2 regions of the Cycloclasticus sp. genome follow, and region 1 is predicted to be linked to the other one. Evidence: riboswitches for the same ligand, from Rfam matches in the RefSeq annotation. Region 1 holds a riboswitch; the other holds the start of a gene.
What was found. A riboswitch is a leader RNA that binds a small molecule or an ion and turns the genes downstream of it on or off. The one in region 1 is predicted to bind cobalamin.
Positions count from the first base shown of each region.

Region 2: it holds a riboswitch for cobalamin, as region 1 does, so the genes downstream of both, KUG63_RS10880 (TonB-dependent receptor domain-containing protein) here and KUG63_RS09380 (ribonucleoside-diphosphate reductase subunit alpha) in region 1, are expected to answer to the same signal.

Region 1 covers NZ_JAHRVT010000037.1:1,055-11,248, forward strand. Annotated here, with positions in the region: gene KUG63_RS09360 (CsbD family protein) at 1-77, opposite strand, end outside; gene KUG63_RS09365 (fatty acid cis/trans isomerase) at 317-2,731, opposite strand; gene KUG63_RS09370 (DUF502 domain-containing protein) at 2,734-3,402, shown strand; gene KUG63_RS09375 (ribonucleotide-diphosphate reductase subunit beta) at 3,514-4,626, opposite strand; gene KUG63_RS09380 (ribonucleoside-diphosphate reductase subunit alpha) at 4,659-7,451, opposite strand; cobalamin riboswitch at 7,552-7,691, opposite strand; gene KUG63_RS09385 (LysR family transcriptional regulator) at 7,723-8,619, opposite strand; gene metE (5-methyltetrahydropteroyltriglutamate--homocysteine S-methyltransferase) at 8,717-10,194, shown strand, end outside.
Region 2 covers NZ_JAHRVT010000047.1:26,848-32,643, forward strand. Annotated here, with positions in the region: gene KUG63_RS10875 (response regulator) at 1-534, opposite strand, end outside; cobalamin riboswitch at 601-808, shown strand; gene KUG63_RS10880 (TonB-dependent receptor domain-containing protein) at 919-2,742, shown strand; gene KUG63_RS10885 (ABC transporter ATP-binding protein) at 2,779-3,561, opposite strand; gene KUG63_RS10890 (FecCD family ABC transporter permease) at 3,558-4,559, opposite strand; gene KUG63_RS10895 (ABC transporter substrate-binding protein) at 4,582-5,427, opposite strand; gene KUG63_RS10900 (MAPEG family protein) at 5,535-5,796, opposite strand, start outside.

The DNA of each region.
Region 1 (10,194 bases):
TCAGTTAATTCACCCCATTGCTGTTGCGCCTTACCTTTGAGTTGCTTCCATTTGCCTTTTAAAATATCGGTATTCATTTGTTACTCCATTAATAGTTAAACTAACACACAAAATATTGTGCTTTTCGACTTACGGTTTAAACCATAACAAGGCTTGAAATGAAAAACTTTAAAGCAGATTAAAGTTTTCTATCTTTGGCTAAGAAGCTAGTCGGTATGCAGATAGTGAGCTTGGGTGCTCTTTAAAAACAATGATATGTGTTTATTTTTCAGGTAAATAGGGTGTCAGGCTATTTTTAGGTTGGCATTCTTCATACCTACCATCGCCCATAACGATTTATGTCATATATTCCTGATTCTAATGGCCGCTTAGTATTAAGTGATGTGGTGAAATCATGCAAAACGTTCCAGAAATTTGGATTCATGCGTCGAATACCCCATTTATTAATCACGGCATCAAATGCCTCAGGGGTGTCTGCTTGAGATAAGGCAAAAACAAAATCATTTAGCTCTTTGATGCTAATAACAAACATTAGGTTAGGGTAGCTGCCAATTAATTCAGGGAAAATAGCTAAGGTATCTTGCTGATCTTGGTGCCTTAAAGATTCACCTAAAATAAAGGAGACACTACTGTGACGACGGTTTTTTAACATGCTGTAAGACAAAAACTGACCGTCTAGCTGTTCAATTTTAATAAAGCTGATTTCTGGTAACCAGTTGATTGCCTTTAATTGCGAAGCAGGGGTGCTGGCAAGCTTAGAGAGTAACTGGTTTATTTGAGTACCTTGATGTTCGAACGTTTCTTTTTTAAGGCTGGCTGCTTCATGACATTCAGCATCACAGCGGTTAATACTATCTTTTGCTTTGCTTAATGCTGGGTAGTCATTTAGTTGTGACGTAAGTAATTCTGAGTAAGGCTCTTTTGTCTCGTAGTTAATGGCTACCGGCGAATCTATATCTATATCATGATAGGTAAACTCGGTTTTAATATTGGCGAAGGTTGGGTACCATTTTTTATACAGTGGTTCTCGGTAATCAGCAGGCATTAAGCGCAAGAAATTAACTTCTGAACTATTACGAATTAAATCAAAATAGAGCCGAGTTTGTGTTTGATGAGAAGCGCTACCAAACACATTAAAACTGACTACTAATTCATAATAGGTTCTTTCGAGTAAGGGGTAATCCATTAGCCACGTGGTTAATGGTAATTCTCCCTTCCATCCCTTTGTAACAGAAGCGTTATCGTGGTGGCGAAACACGGTAAGGAAAGCATTGTCATTGACCTGTTCCCCATTCCATATATGTTCCTTGGTTGCACCTTGTGGAAATGTTTTTTGATAGGTGAGTTGACGCTGACCTATATATTGGTTTCGTTTGGTCTCATATTTCATCCATTGGCTACCAAAATCCAGTAAGGATGTTTTTTCACCTGGCAGCCCTAAGTAAGGATTCATTGCATGTTGGTAATCAGGGTTATTGGTGTAGACCTCATGTTTTGGGTTTTCAAACATAACCCAAAATTGGTCACGGATAACATTGGTTGCTATTTGCCCTCGGCAGACTGGGCCGCGAATAAAGTTGCGTATAAAAAATTCGGCGTTATCTAGTAGAAAACGGTAACGGGCTTTTGCTGGAATAGCCTGATAAGTGATAAAAGGGTTTGACCTTTCTAAATAAGAATAGCCGGGAAGTTTGTCGACAGACCACCCAGGAGTCATGAATAATTGTTTAAAGTGTTTTAAGCGTTGTTGATCAAACCTATATGGAATATGGGTTTTATGCACAATGGTTTCTTCAATAGCTTTTAAACGATAATAAAAAGCCTGATTTACATCGTCAAACGGTCTTGCTGTATTAACAGGCATAATTTTTTGACCGCTGGGAGTATAAGATCTCACCAGTGAATAAAACTGTATGCCTGCGTTAGGTGAGTTACCGGCAGATTGGTTGACTTGATCGAAATATAAATGGCCTAAGAAAAGGTGTTCATATAAATAGCGTGCTACCAATGCTGTACGTTTATCGTTACTGTTTAACCAAGTTTCCCACTGGACAATCATTGCCTGATGTTCTGGTGAAATATCGATGTTCTTTGTGACGATTTTAGCGCCCTCACTCAGCCAAGTGCTTAAGGTCTGTGCCTCGCTTTCATTTAGACCGGCAACAGCTAGCGGCATTCCTCCATGTGGGTTGTTTTTTGCGTAGTCAGAAAACTCACCGGGAGCAGGGCAGGTATTCTCTCGTTTTAAGCCAAGTTGAATATTTTTTGGGATCGGCTGATTAGGTGTTAGCGGGTTTTGTAAGGCTAAATCAATCATGTTTTTAAACAAGGACTGATTATTATTCTCTCCCCCGTGTTGTAGACGTTTTTCTAACACAGAAAAAAAGCCTTTTTCTCGCCATTCTTTTGCACTTTGAGCATCGATTGATAATCGAGTAGGGCTAGCATCATTTAAACGGGTAGCATCGTACACCGATTGCTTTGTTGCTCCACGCTCAAGACCATCAGGTGACTGCATTTTTAGTTGACAAGGAGCGTCATAACAAGCATGACAAGCAATACATTTCTTTTCAAGAATAGGTTTAATGTCGCTGTGGTAATCGAAGGTTTGATGTTTGCCGATAACCCTTGGGGCCGTTCTATTGTCTTTTTCACAGGCTGCAAGAACTAAAACGAGTGAAAAGAAAACCATAAAGTTCAGGTTTTTGTTACGAATGGTGTTTGTATGCATGAGTGAAAAATTACTACATAATGTTGATTACCTTAAAGACCAACAAGTTTACTCGACAATCGCTGACTGAAAATTTAATTATGAAAAAATTATGGACGATATTACTGAAAGGCAGTGTTGCTGTTTTTCCTGCACTGTTAACTCTGTACTTTTTTTATTGGCTGGTGACGACAATAGAAAAAACGGTGAGTCCTTTAATTATGTTCATTATCCCCGAGCAATATTACGTGCCTGGCATCGGTTTGTTAGTCGGTATTTGCTTTTTGTTTTGTGTCGGTTTATTGGTTAATGCTTGGATCTTTAAGTGGGTATTTGGACTTGGTGAGAAACTGTTAGAAAGAATTCCATTGATAAAGTCAGTGTATGGCGCACTTCGCGACTTTATGCACTATTTTTCACCATCAGGCGAGCAAAAAGAGCTTAAAAAAGTGGTGATGGTTAGCATTAATAATATGCAATTAATCGGGTTTATGGTCAGTGAGGCAGGTGAGCTTCCTGGTGTTGATATGCCTGATGATAAAGTGGCCGTCTATCTACCCATGAGCTACCAAATAGGCGGGTTTACTGTGTATATATCAAAAGAGAATATTCAGCTCATCGATATGTCTGTAGAAGATGCTATGCGCCAAGTATTGACAGCCGGCTTGTCTAAAAAGAAAACAGCTCCATAGTTTATAAAAAGCATCAATCAAGTGTGTTTTTATCTAAGGGTGAAGGTTTGCCGCAACTATCATTGTCGGCAAACCTTTTATTGATAACACCTTTATAAGACGATTTTTAATTTACCAATTTAATGCACCACCAGTTTGATATTCGGTCACGCGTGTTTCAAAGAAGTTTTTTTCTTTACGCAAATTAGCTTGCTCATCTAACCATGCTAGGGTGTTTTTTGCGCCTGGAAAGGGCTCTTTTAATGCCAAGGTGCGTGAGCGTCGGTTGGCAATAAAGCGAAACTGCTCAATATGGTCAGCTTTGTTGTAGCCTAAAATGGGCTTCTCTAGCAGGTAGTTGGCATAGTCAAGCTCGGCGGCTTCAGCTTCCTCCCAAAGTGCTTGTACTGCCTGTGGGTCTAACTGGATATTTTCTTCAATTAAAATTTGTTTGATAACGCGCAGACCAAAAGAGCAGTGCATGACTTCATCGCGCATAATATATTGAAGTTGCTCGGCAGTTCCCTTCATTAAACCACGCCGTTGTAAGGCAAAAATGGGGCTAAAGCCGTTATAAAACCAAGTTCCTTCAAAAATGGCGGCAAAAAAGAAATACGCCATGACAAAGTTTTGCAGTTCATCTTTATTCGTTAAATCAATGTCGGGGCGCATGATTGAGCCCAGCCGTTGATTACACAGTTGAATTTTATGATGTATTTGCGGCACAACGCGATAGCGGTTGTAAATCTCCGATTGGTCAAGCCCAATGGTTTCTATGCAATGTTGATAGGTCCATGTGTGCATAGCTTCTTCATACACTTGTCGAGCCTGATAAATTTGTAGCTCGGGCGCACTCATCTTTTCCATCACCGCCAATCCGATATTTCTCATGGCGAGAATGTCCGAGGTGGTCAGGTAAGCTAAAACATTTTCATAAACATGGCGTTCTTCGGGCGTTAGTTTATGTTGATAATCATGAATATCTTGGGTCATATTGACATCTAACGGTGTCCAATGATTTTTATTCGCATTGATAAAGTAATTCCATGCCCAATGATATTTAAAGGGGGCCAGTTGGTTAATGTCAGCCATGCCATTAATTACCCGTTTATCTTCTGGATTAATTGGCGAGTTAGCTGGTCGTGAAGACGTAGCAGCTCGCGCTTGGTTGACAGTGGCTTTGTTGCTTGATGTGTTTTCTTTGCTTGAGTTTTTCGCAAATGGATCATTCCAATTTAGCATCATAATTCCTCTTAATTTACATGTTAGATGATGGCCTACTGGCAGGCATCACAGTCTGGGTCTAAGATAGAGCAGACCTGCGGTGCTTGTTCGGGCGTCGCGTCGTTATGATTATCATTTTGTTCCATATGGGTCGCCCCTATGGAGCGCAAATAATAGGTACACTTTAGGCCTCTTGCCCAAGCGAGCATGTAGAGGCTATCGAGTTTTTGGCCTGATGCTTCAGCCATATAAAGGTTGAGACTTTGTGATTGATCAAGCCATTTTTGTCGCCGACCAGCCGCTTCAATGAGCCAGCGCGAATCTATTTCAAACGCTGTTGCATAAAGGGCTTTAAGTGCTTCAGGTACACGTTCAATGTGTTGCACAGAACCGTCGTAGTACTTTAAGTCATTAATCATGACCTCATCCCACAGGCCAAGCTCTTTGAGATCAGCCACTAAATGAGTATTGATAACAGTAAACTCACCAGACAGATTAGATTTAACAAACATGTTTTGATAGGTTGGTTCGATAGATTGCGAAACGCCGCAAATATTTGAGATCGTGGCCGTTGGTGCAATCGCCAAACAGTTACTATTCCGCATACCTGTGTTCATTACTTGTTGGCGTAAGCTATCCCAGTCTAGGCTTTGGCTTTGGTCAACTTGTAAATACTGGCCACGCAGCTCAGCCAGCGTTTTTAATGAGTCAATCGGTAGAACCCCTTTGCTCCATAAAGAGCCGTTGAAACTAGGGTAGGCACCCCGTTCAGCGGCTAAATTACATGAGGCGCTAATGGCGTAATAACTGATTAACTCCATTGACTTATCAGCAAACTCAACCGCTTGTTCACTGCTGTAGGGTATTTTTAATTGTTGCAAACTGTCTTGAAAACCCATTATGCCCAGGCCAACTGGGCGATGCTTTAAATTTGAGTTGCGCGCTTGCGGGACACTGTAATAATTGTAATCAATCACGTTATCGAGCATTCGCATGGCGGTGGTAATTGTTTTTTCTAAATGTACAAGATCCAGTTCGTTACCCCGTAGATGGGCCGGTAGATTGATAGAACCCAAATTGCAAACAGCAATTTCTTGCTCACTGGTATGTAAGGTGATTTCGGTACAAAGGTTCGAGCTGTTAACAACACCGACATGCTGATTGGTATAGCGAATGTTACAAGGGTCTTTAAAGGTAATCCAAGGGTGACCGGTTTCAAATAACATGCCCAGCATTTTTCGCCAAAGATCTACTGCTTTGATGGTTTTATGTAATTTTATCTCACCTTGCTGAGCTTTCTGCTCGCACAGCTGGTACGCCTTTTTAAAGGCTTCACCAGTTAAGGCATGAAGGTGGGGCACTTCGTCGGGTGAAAAAAGAGTCCAATCATCTTGTTCGATAACGCGTTGCATAAATAGATCAGGGATCCAGTTAGCGGTGTTCATATCGTGGGTGCGGCGGCGCTCATCACCGGTGTTTTTTCGAAGCTCTAAAAAGGCTTCAATATCAATATGCCATGTTTCAAGGTAGGCACAAACAGCCCCTTTACGTTTGCCACCTTGATTAACCGCAACCGCGGTGTCATTGGCGACTTTTAAAAAGGGAATCACTCCTTGAGATTGGCCATTGGTTCCTTTGATCTCAGCGCCTAAGGCACGAACTTGCGTCCAATCATTGCCTAGCCCACCGGCATATTTAGAGAGTAAGGCGTTATCTCTGAAAGAAGAGTAAATATCGGCCAAATCATCGTTAACGGTGGTGAGGTAGCAGCTGGACAGTTGTGGCCTTGGTGTTCCCGCATTGAATAAGGTTGGTGTCGAACTCATAAAGTCAAAAGATGAGAGTAATTGATAAAACTCAATCGCTCGTTCTTCTCGCTCAACCTCATTAATTGCTAAGCCCATTGCCACGCGCATAAAAAAGGCTTGTGGTAACTCAAAACGGGTGTCTTTTGTGTGAATGAAATAACGGTCGTAGAGTGTTTGTAAACCAAGGTAACTAAAATTAAAATCACGCTCACTTTGTAGCGCTTCGGCTAGCTTATCTAGGTCGAATCTTGATAATTCTTCATCTAATAAGTTTAATGAAACGGCTTTGTTGATATACGCTTTGAAATACTCAGGATAGTGGGTGAGCATCTCCGCTTGGCTTCGGCTGGTGGTTTGTTGGTGAGTAAAACTTAATGCCTCGGTGCGTAAATTATTAAGCAGCAACCTTGCTGCCAATTGGCTATAGTCGGGGTCTGTGTCAATCAAGCCTCTGGCACCCATAACAATGGCTTGTTGGAAGGCGGACTCGGGCATTTCATCAAAAAGGTTATTTTTAATTTCGTTGATTACTCGTTCGACTGAAATATCATTAAGCCCTTCGGCGCACTCTGATATTAAGTCGCTCAGCGATTCTTCGTTAAATGGCTGGAGGGACTGGTCAACTTGCTGGATGCTAATTTGCCAGCTGGATTGTTCAGCTGTTTCTTCGGCAGAGCGTTCAGCGGATCGTTGTTCACGATACAAAACATAGGCACGGGCTACCTTATGCAAATCGGCGCGCATCAGTGCTAATTCCACTTGGTCTTGTATGCTTTCGATATGAATGGTGTCACTTATCGATAGATGCCTAACAATAGCCTGTTGTACTTGGCTGCTTAGTTGAGTGGCAAGATCGTGAATATGACTAGATTGTTGTGTATGTTCACCTTCTACCGCCAATAAGGCTTTACTGATGGCAATATAAATTTTATTAACATCGAATTGGGTTAGTTGCCCGTTGCGGCGAATAACTTGATAGTTGACAGCTTGCGCAGCTGCTGGATGATCTGTTGTTAAAGCGACAGAAAGATCGTTCATTGTTAAATCCTCAGGTTGATTATTAGGCAAACCTCGAGGCAACAATGGGAAAAAGTGATATCAATACGGGGCTGATACATCACTGATTACAATCCTTAACGCGAGGCTTGGCAAAAAATAGAGGTAATCGGACTGAGTGAATATAAGATTCACAACACCGTTGCGCGACAGTTCTGGATTCTAACCAGATTCCCCTCAAATACTATATATAGTGCTTAACTATTTATTGGCTAACAAGATAATGTAAAATTAATGTATTTACAAGTGCTTGTTATTTTTTATTTTTGAACCCCCGTGCTAATTCAATAAAGGCACTAATGTAAGGTGTTTCAATATCTTGGTCACGGCAAGCAGCATGTAACATCCCATGCATGCCCTTAGCGCCCAGTGGTTTTCCAATTAATGACTGTGCTGTTGTTGGCGCATCCAATAACCAGTCGGGTAGGGCAGCCACCCCTTGGCCAACGGCAATTAATTGCATCATCATTGTGGTTAACTCAACCTGACGAACTTGCGCGGGTTCTACATTGGCAGGGTCTAGGTAGTGTCTAAATACATCAAGGCGACTACGCTCAACTGGGTAGGTAATAAGCGTTTGCTCGGCTAAGTCTTCTGCGTTAATGAAGGCTTTATCTTTCAATGGATGCTGATCATTCATCACTAACAAGGCTTGATACGGAAACAGCGTTAAGAATGAAAGACCTGGTTTATCAACTGGGTCGGTACTAATAACCAAGTCAATTTCACCACGACTCAGCGCCGGTAGCGGATTAAAACTCATACCGAGTTTGATATCAATATGGATGTCTGGCCATTGCTTGCGGTATTGCTCTAAGGTTGGTAATAACCATTCAAAACAGGCATGACATTCAATGGTAATAAAAAGCCTTCCTGCTTTGCCATTAGCAATTTGTTTAAGCTCATGCTCGGTGTTTTCAACCAACGGTAATACTCGCTCAGCTAGATCTAATAAGCGTTGCCCCGCATCAGTAAGCCCGAGGGGCTTGTGTTGGCGGAAAAACAGCGTCGTTTCAAAGTGGTTCTCAATTGTTTTTATTTGGTGTGATAAGGCCGATGGTGTCAGATGAAGCTTTTGTGCGGCTTGATTAAGGTTTTTACTGCGGGCAATGGTGTAAATGGCCCTGAGGTGTCGAATTTCTAAGATCATGGTGAATTTATTTCAACTTAATGGTGAAAATTATGAGATTGATTCAATTCTATGCTTGCTGGATACTTCTCGCAACATAAAAATAATGAGGTTAAAGATGATTCGTACACATAATTTAGGTTTTCCACGTATTGGCGCGCAAAGAGAGTTAAAAAAATCATTAGAGTCGTATTGGCAAGGAGAGATAGATTCGCAAGATTTGTTTAATAATGGCCAACAATTAAGAAAGAACAACTGGCAAACTCAAGCTGACTCGGGCTTAGACCTTATACCCGTGGGTGATTTTTCGTGGTATGACCATGTGCTAGATATGAGCGCCTTACTAGGCTGTATACCTGAACGATTTAAGCATGATGGTGGTGCAGTGGATATTGACACGTACTTTCGGATGGCGCGTGGCCGTTCTGTTGATGGTGGTGATGTTAGCGCTTGCGAAATGACTAAATGGTTTGATACGAATTATCACTATATCGTGCCCGAATTTCAGCCCGAGCAGTCGTTTAAGCTATCCACTGAAAAGTTGTTTGATGAGGTAAATGAAGCGCTTCAATTAGGCCATCGTGTTAAACCCGTTATTTTAGGCCCGCTGAGTTTTCTTTGGCTTGGCAAGGCAGAGGGCGAGGCGTTCGATAAGTTAAACGTGCTCGATCAACTGCTGGCAGCTTATGGTGAGATATTAAATCGTTTATCTGATCTGGGTGTCGAATGGGTACAAATTGATGAGCCTATTTTAGTCCTCGATTTGCCTGATCAATGGAAGTTAGCCTTTGAACAGGCCTACCATAAATTACAACGAGGCGATCTAAAGTTATTGGTGGCAAGCTACTTTGGCGAGTTAGCTGACAATTTAAAGCTTGTTTGCGATTTGCCCGTGGCAGGGCTGCACATCGATGCGATTAGAAGCCCCGAACAAGTCCAACAACTGATTGACTGGTTGCCCAGTTATAAGGTGTTGTCAGTCGGTATTATTGATGGCCGAAATGTTTGGAAAAACAATTTGGGCGCGACAGTCAGCGTGACACAAGCTATTCAACAACATTGGGCTGGCGAGTTATGGCTGGCACCTTCTTGCTCTTTACTGCATGTGCCTGTTAATTTGGCGTTTGAAACGTCATTATCGGATGATATTAAATCTTGGTTATCTTTTGCCACAGAAAAACTTACCGAGTTACGGTTGGTAAAAGCCGCGGTGTTAGATAATAACTGTTTATCAAGCGATGAGTTTTCACGTAATAGGGAAGCCATTAGCAATAGAGAAAATTCTTCGCTGGTGCATAATAAAGACGTTCAGCGATGTTTAGAGAATGTGAAAAGCTTAAGCTTAAAGCGAGGCTTAGATTTTAACGAGCGGATTAAACTTCAACAGCAGCATTTGCGCCTGCCTAATTTCCCAACGACGACCATTGGCTCGTTTCCACAAACCACCGATATTAGATCAAACAGGCGACGTTACAAACAGGGTGAGCTTTCTCAGGCAGACTACCAATCAGTCATGCAACAAGAGATTGCTGATGTCATTGCCAAGCAAGAAGCGCTAGGCTTGGATGTGTTGGTGCATGGTGAGCCAGAAAGAAA
Region 2 (5,796 bases), on a different contig from region 1:
GATCGATAATGAATTGGCAATATCTGCAATTCTGTGGCCATCAACAATTTTTGTTACTATTTGTAACTCTCTACTGCTTAACTGGCTAAAAACATTCTTTTCTGGTTCTTGCCCACTGAAGATTAAGTTGGTTGCCACTGCAGAGGACAGGTAGTTTTTACCTTGGTAAACCGACATAATCGCGCTTGTCATTTCATTAACCGCGCAGCCTTTATTGATATAACCTTTAGCACCTAACTTTATAGCCTGATGCGGGATAGGGCCATCGTCATACACACTTAGGGCAATAATTTTAGAACTGGGTTCGCGCCTTAATATTCGTTTCAACGCTTCGGCGCCACCTATACCCGGCATATTTAAGTCCATTAGGATAACGTCTGGCTTGAGTTGTTCGGCTAATTTAACGGCTTCTTCACCCGATGAGCCAATCGCCACAACTTCAATATCCGGGTCAGATTGCAAGATGTGCTCTATACCACTTCTAACTAACTCATGATCGTCAACAAGTAGAACCTTAATACTATTCGAATTCATTAGATATTGATTTTCTTCAATTAATTAACCTAGCGCTCATCTTGACTAGCATAGACTAAATCAAAGATAATGCCCACGCTTTTTGGTATTAGGCCTTTGCCTAATTAAAAGGGAAGTTGGTACGATTTAATCAAACCCAACGCTGCCCCCGCAACGGTATATAAGTAACATGTATCAACAGCCACTGTGTCAAAACATGGGAAGGCGATACATCGGTTAACAGAACATTAGCCACTTATGAGCCCGGAGACCTGCCAAAGGCAAACCGGTACGTTGCGGGTGGGCAACTGGGCTGACGTTGTTTACTCTATTTCAACTTCATCACATTTCCTCACGTGCGTCTTTTAACTGGCGCGGGGCTGCGCCTTCTAACGAGGAAATCTCATGAAAAAAACTCTTTTGGCTGCAAGTGTTGCCGCCGTTCTACCTTTTGCTCCTTCAATTGTATTCGCCAGTGATGATGCGCTTATTGTGACGGCTACACGTACGACGCAAACGGCTGATGAAACATTAGCCTCTGTCTCAGTTGTGACCAAAGAAGAGATCGAAAAGTATCAATATAAAACGGTTGCAGAGGCTATTTCAGGGCTTCCTGGCGTAACGATTGCCAACACAGGTGGTTTAGGCAAGCAAACGTCATTATTTTTACGCGGTACAGAGTCTAATCACACCCAGGTTTTATTGAACGGCGTTAAATTGGCAACGAATGCCTTTGGTGCGCCTCAAATTGAGCATATTCCACTTAACCAAATTGAGCGTATTGAGTTAGTGCGTGGGCCGCAATCAAGCTTATATGGCTCTGGTTCTATTGGTGGAACAATTCAAATTTTCACTAAAAAGGGCACCGGTGAGCTAACACCTCATCTTTCGGTTGGTTTTGGTACGCATGATACGAAAGAAACCACCTTTGGCATTTCTGGTGGAGATGCATCTAACTGGTATAGCTTAAGCGGCGGCTATACAGAAACAAATGGTTTTAACAGTTGTGATGGTCGAAGCGGCACATTGTTCATTGGTTGTTTCGCTACCGAGCCTGACGACGATGCTTATAGAAACACTAATGCCTCTATTAGAGCAGGGCACCGCTTTGCAAACTCTGCTGAGCTAGAGTTTTTTAGCTTATACAGTGAGGGGCAAAGTGAATACGATGGTTATTTCAACACAACGGACTTTTTGCAACATACCTTTGGTGCTAAGTTGACGGCTGATGTGTCAGATAGATGGACTGTAAAAGCAACCTTAAGCCAAGGCAGAATTGAGGCTGATAACGAAGGAGCATTTGCAACCAGTTTTGCTGATAATCAACAGGACCATTTTAGCCTGCAAAATGACTTTCAAATTAATGATGAACACGTGTTGGTGTTAGGTTATGACTACGAAGATGACAAAATAAAAGAATCGGGTGGCTTCACAGAAACCAATCGTCATAGCAATGCCGTTTTTGCTCAATTATTAGGTGAATATGGTGCGCATTCTTACCAAATAGCCGTTAGAAATGAAGATAATGAGCAGTTTGGTAGCAATACTACGGGCAACATTGCTTGGGGTACGTCGCTTTCTAATAATTTACGCTTAAACGCATCGTTTGGAACAGCTTTTGTTGCGCCAGCCCTTGTTGATCTTTATTCTCCATTTGGTGCAAACCCTAGCCTAGATGCCGAGCGCTCTAAGTCCTTTGAATTAGGTTTAGTGGGCAAACACGCAGATATTACGTGGTCGGCCAGTGCTTATCGCACAAAAATTAAAGACTTGATCGCGCTGGATAGTTTCTGGGTTCCTCAAAATATTTCCGAGGCGTTGATAAAAGGGCTTGAGCTTCAAGTAGCCACTGATATTGCTGGAATAAATGTCGATGGCCAGTTTTCTTGGATTGACCCTGAAAATAAAAGCGGCGGCGTAAACGATGGTAATGTGTTGGCTAGACGTGCTGAACAAACCTTTACCTTGAATGCTAATAAAGCATTTGGTGATTTCAGCCTTGCAAGTAAGGTGTTTGTATCGGGCCGTCGATTTGATGATGTTGCAAACAATCGCCGTCTTGCCGGTTTTACCACCGTCGATTTAGTAGGTGCTTATAAAATAAACAAAGACTTAACAGCACAAGTAAAAGTTGCTAATTTATTTAATGAAGAATATGAAACAGTAGCGGGTTACAACACAGATGGTGCGAATGTGTTTTTCTCATTAAGCTATCAACCGGCTAATTAGTCTCGTTAGAGTTTCTAAATGGACTAGGGAGAGGGCCTATGCCTTCTCCCTTTTTTTATGCTGCCAAGGTAAAACCCATTGGCTACCTTGGTGCTCGCCAAATATTGCATCAACACCATAAACGGCCTGCATGTTCTCAATCGATAGTACATCGTTGGCGATACCTTCAGATGTTTTTACCCCGTTATTCAGTAAAACAAGGTTCTCACAATACCTCATCGCTAAGTGCAGTTCATGTAAAACGATAATGACTGTTTTTCCTTTTTTCGCCAGCGTTTGCAATAACGCCATAACCTCAATTTGATGCCGTGGGTCGAGCGATACGATCGGCTCATCTGCCAGTAAAATAGGGCTCTCTGTGGCCAGCGCTCGGGCTAACATAACCCGTGCTCGCTCACCGCCGGATAGTTCATTCACCGAGCGGCCGATTAGGTGTTCTATATCCACTTCTTTAATAGCTTTTTCTACTGCCTGTAAACTCAAATTGTCTGCATGATGGCCATCATTATGCGGGTGCCTGCCTAACATAACGACCCGTTCAACGGTTAACGGCCAATGGCATTCGCCGAGTTGCGGCAAATAGGTTATTTCTTTCGCTAATTCAAGCGCTTGCAAGGCGTGAATGTCTTTGCCTGCCAAACGTATTACACCCGATTCAATCGGCAGTAAACCAGCTAAGGCACGCATCAGCGTGGATTTACCGGCTCCATTAGGGCCAATTAATCCAGTGAGTTTTCCTGCTGGAAACTGAATACTCATATTTTTTAATATGCTGTGGCCGGATAAACTAACAGCTATGTTTGATGCCACTAAACTCATGACAACCACTCTCGTCTGGATTTTAAAATTAAATGTAAAAAGAAAGGGGCGCCTAATAAGGCGGTTAATACGCCAATTTTAAGTTCTTGTTGCGTCGGTATTAAGCGAACAAGCATATCGGCTGCTAATAGTAATATAGCGCCACCCAGTGCGCTGCATATTAATAGTCGCCCAGGCTGATAGCCTACATGTGGCCGCAGTAAGTGGGGGACTACTAAGCCTACAAAGCCAATACCACCGCTTACCGATACCGCAGAGCCAACTGCTAAGGCAACGCCTAAAATAATACGTCGATTAAGCTTTGCTAAGTTAACGCCCAAGGATTGGGCTGTGTCTTCACCCAGTGAGAGTACATCTAAATCGCGCCGTCCTTTTAACATCAACCACCAGCCTAATAGGGTTGGCAGTAGAATCAACCAAACGTGTGTAAAGCTTCTATCAGCTAAGGAGCCCATTAACCAGAAAAATATTTCAAGAGAAGCATAGGGATTAGGCGATAAGTTGAGCGCTAACGCTGTTAAGGCCGCTGCAAGGCTACTAACAGCTACGCCCGCCAATATTAGGGTGAGCATGCTGCTATTTTTACCGGTTAATAAGTACAGAAAAACAACCGCTAATAAAGCACCGGCTATCCCCCCGAGCGGTAAGGCCATGGGGAAAATAGCGCTTAAACCAAAGTAAAAAACAATCACTGCGCCCAAGGCGGCACTGCTTGATACGCCGATAACACCGGGTTCGGCCAAAGGGTTTCTAACCATGCCTTGTAAGGCCGCGCCGGATAAACCTAATGACGCGCCAATCAGCACAGCGAGTAGTGTGCGGGGTAAACGAATTTCTTCAAATACAATAGACTCTAATGTAGATTCGTTATTAAGAATGCTTTTTAAACTATTGATAATGCTTATATTTAATTCACCTATTATTAATGACAATGCCATTAACACTAACAGGCTCATTAATAAGGTTGCTGTTAAACGGGTTTCGTTATGGTTAGTCATTAAGCGAGTTTGCATGGGTGTATTAAAGGGGTTGCGCTAATAATTGCTGCTGTAGGTAACTCGCTGCAGCGAAACTAGACGGTCCTGCACAACTCCAATACCTATCAGGAATGGTTATTCTTTTTACCTGTTTGAGCGCTGCATACCGATCGATCGCCTGGTGCTGCAAAATTTGGTGCGCTAAGCTGTTGGTGTTTTTATTGGAGCGTCCTAATAGAAGAATGTCTGGCTTTGATGCCAGTAGAGATTCTAGCGATAGCGGGGCAACATAATCTAAATTCAACTCCGCAGCAATATTTCTTAGCCCCGCCATTGTTAAAATTTCATTGACGATAGTCTGCTGGCCTGCGGTAAAGCCGTTGGCATAGTAAACAGCTGCTCGTTGAGACCTTTTATCTTGTGCCCCAATAATGTTAGCTAACTGTTTGTGCATAGCCAGAACAAGCGCCTCGGCACGAGCAGGTTCACCAATTTGCTGACCTAAAAAGCGCACTTGCTGAAAAATGCCGTCACTGTTAATAGGTAAGCCTAACTTGATCACCTTATAACCTAACTCTTCAAGTAGCTGGTTAGTTGGTTGGGCGGTAAATTCACCAGCAACAATTAAGTCTGGCTTAAGTGCCATAATCTCTTCAATACGGCTACTATGTTGATGATACTGAGCAGCTTTTTGGTATAAATAAGAGGCTTCTGGGTTGGCTGCTAATGGCGTAATAGCAATTAACCGCTCGGGCGGTAATAGTGCCATTAATAACTGATCGGCACATAGGTTTAGCGAAACAATCCGCTGAGGTTTTGCTAGTACGTTAACGCTGATCAATAAGCTGATAAAAAAGGCGATAAGTCGCTGTGTTTGTTTCAATTGCATGCCAGTAATTATACGGCTATTTAACAAAAAACAAGGGATATAAAAAAGGCTAAACCTGAAGATAAGGTTTAGCCTTTTTGTTGACTCACTAAAAAATGTAACCTTTCTTATATAATAATCTGCCAGATATAAGAGATTAATAATGCAACTTGAACAACAAAGAAGATACCGCGAATCAGCACAGCAATAGCTGAAGTAGAAATCAGATGTACGATAGATTGAGCCACTCTAGCATACAGAATGTACATAACGGTTGGTTCCAATAAAGCCATTTGACCCGCCAAAGAGGCCGTTAATACGACGGCAGCAAAAACCGGTAGCAGTTCAAGGCTGTTTAAGTGTGCACGGGTTAATCGTTGACCAAAACCC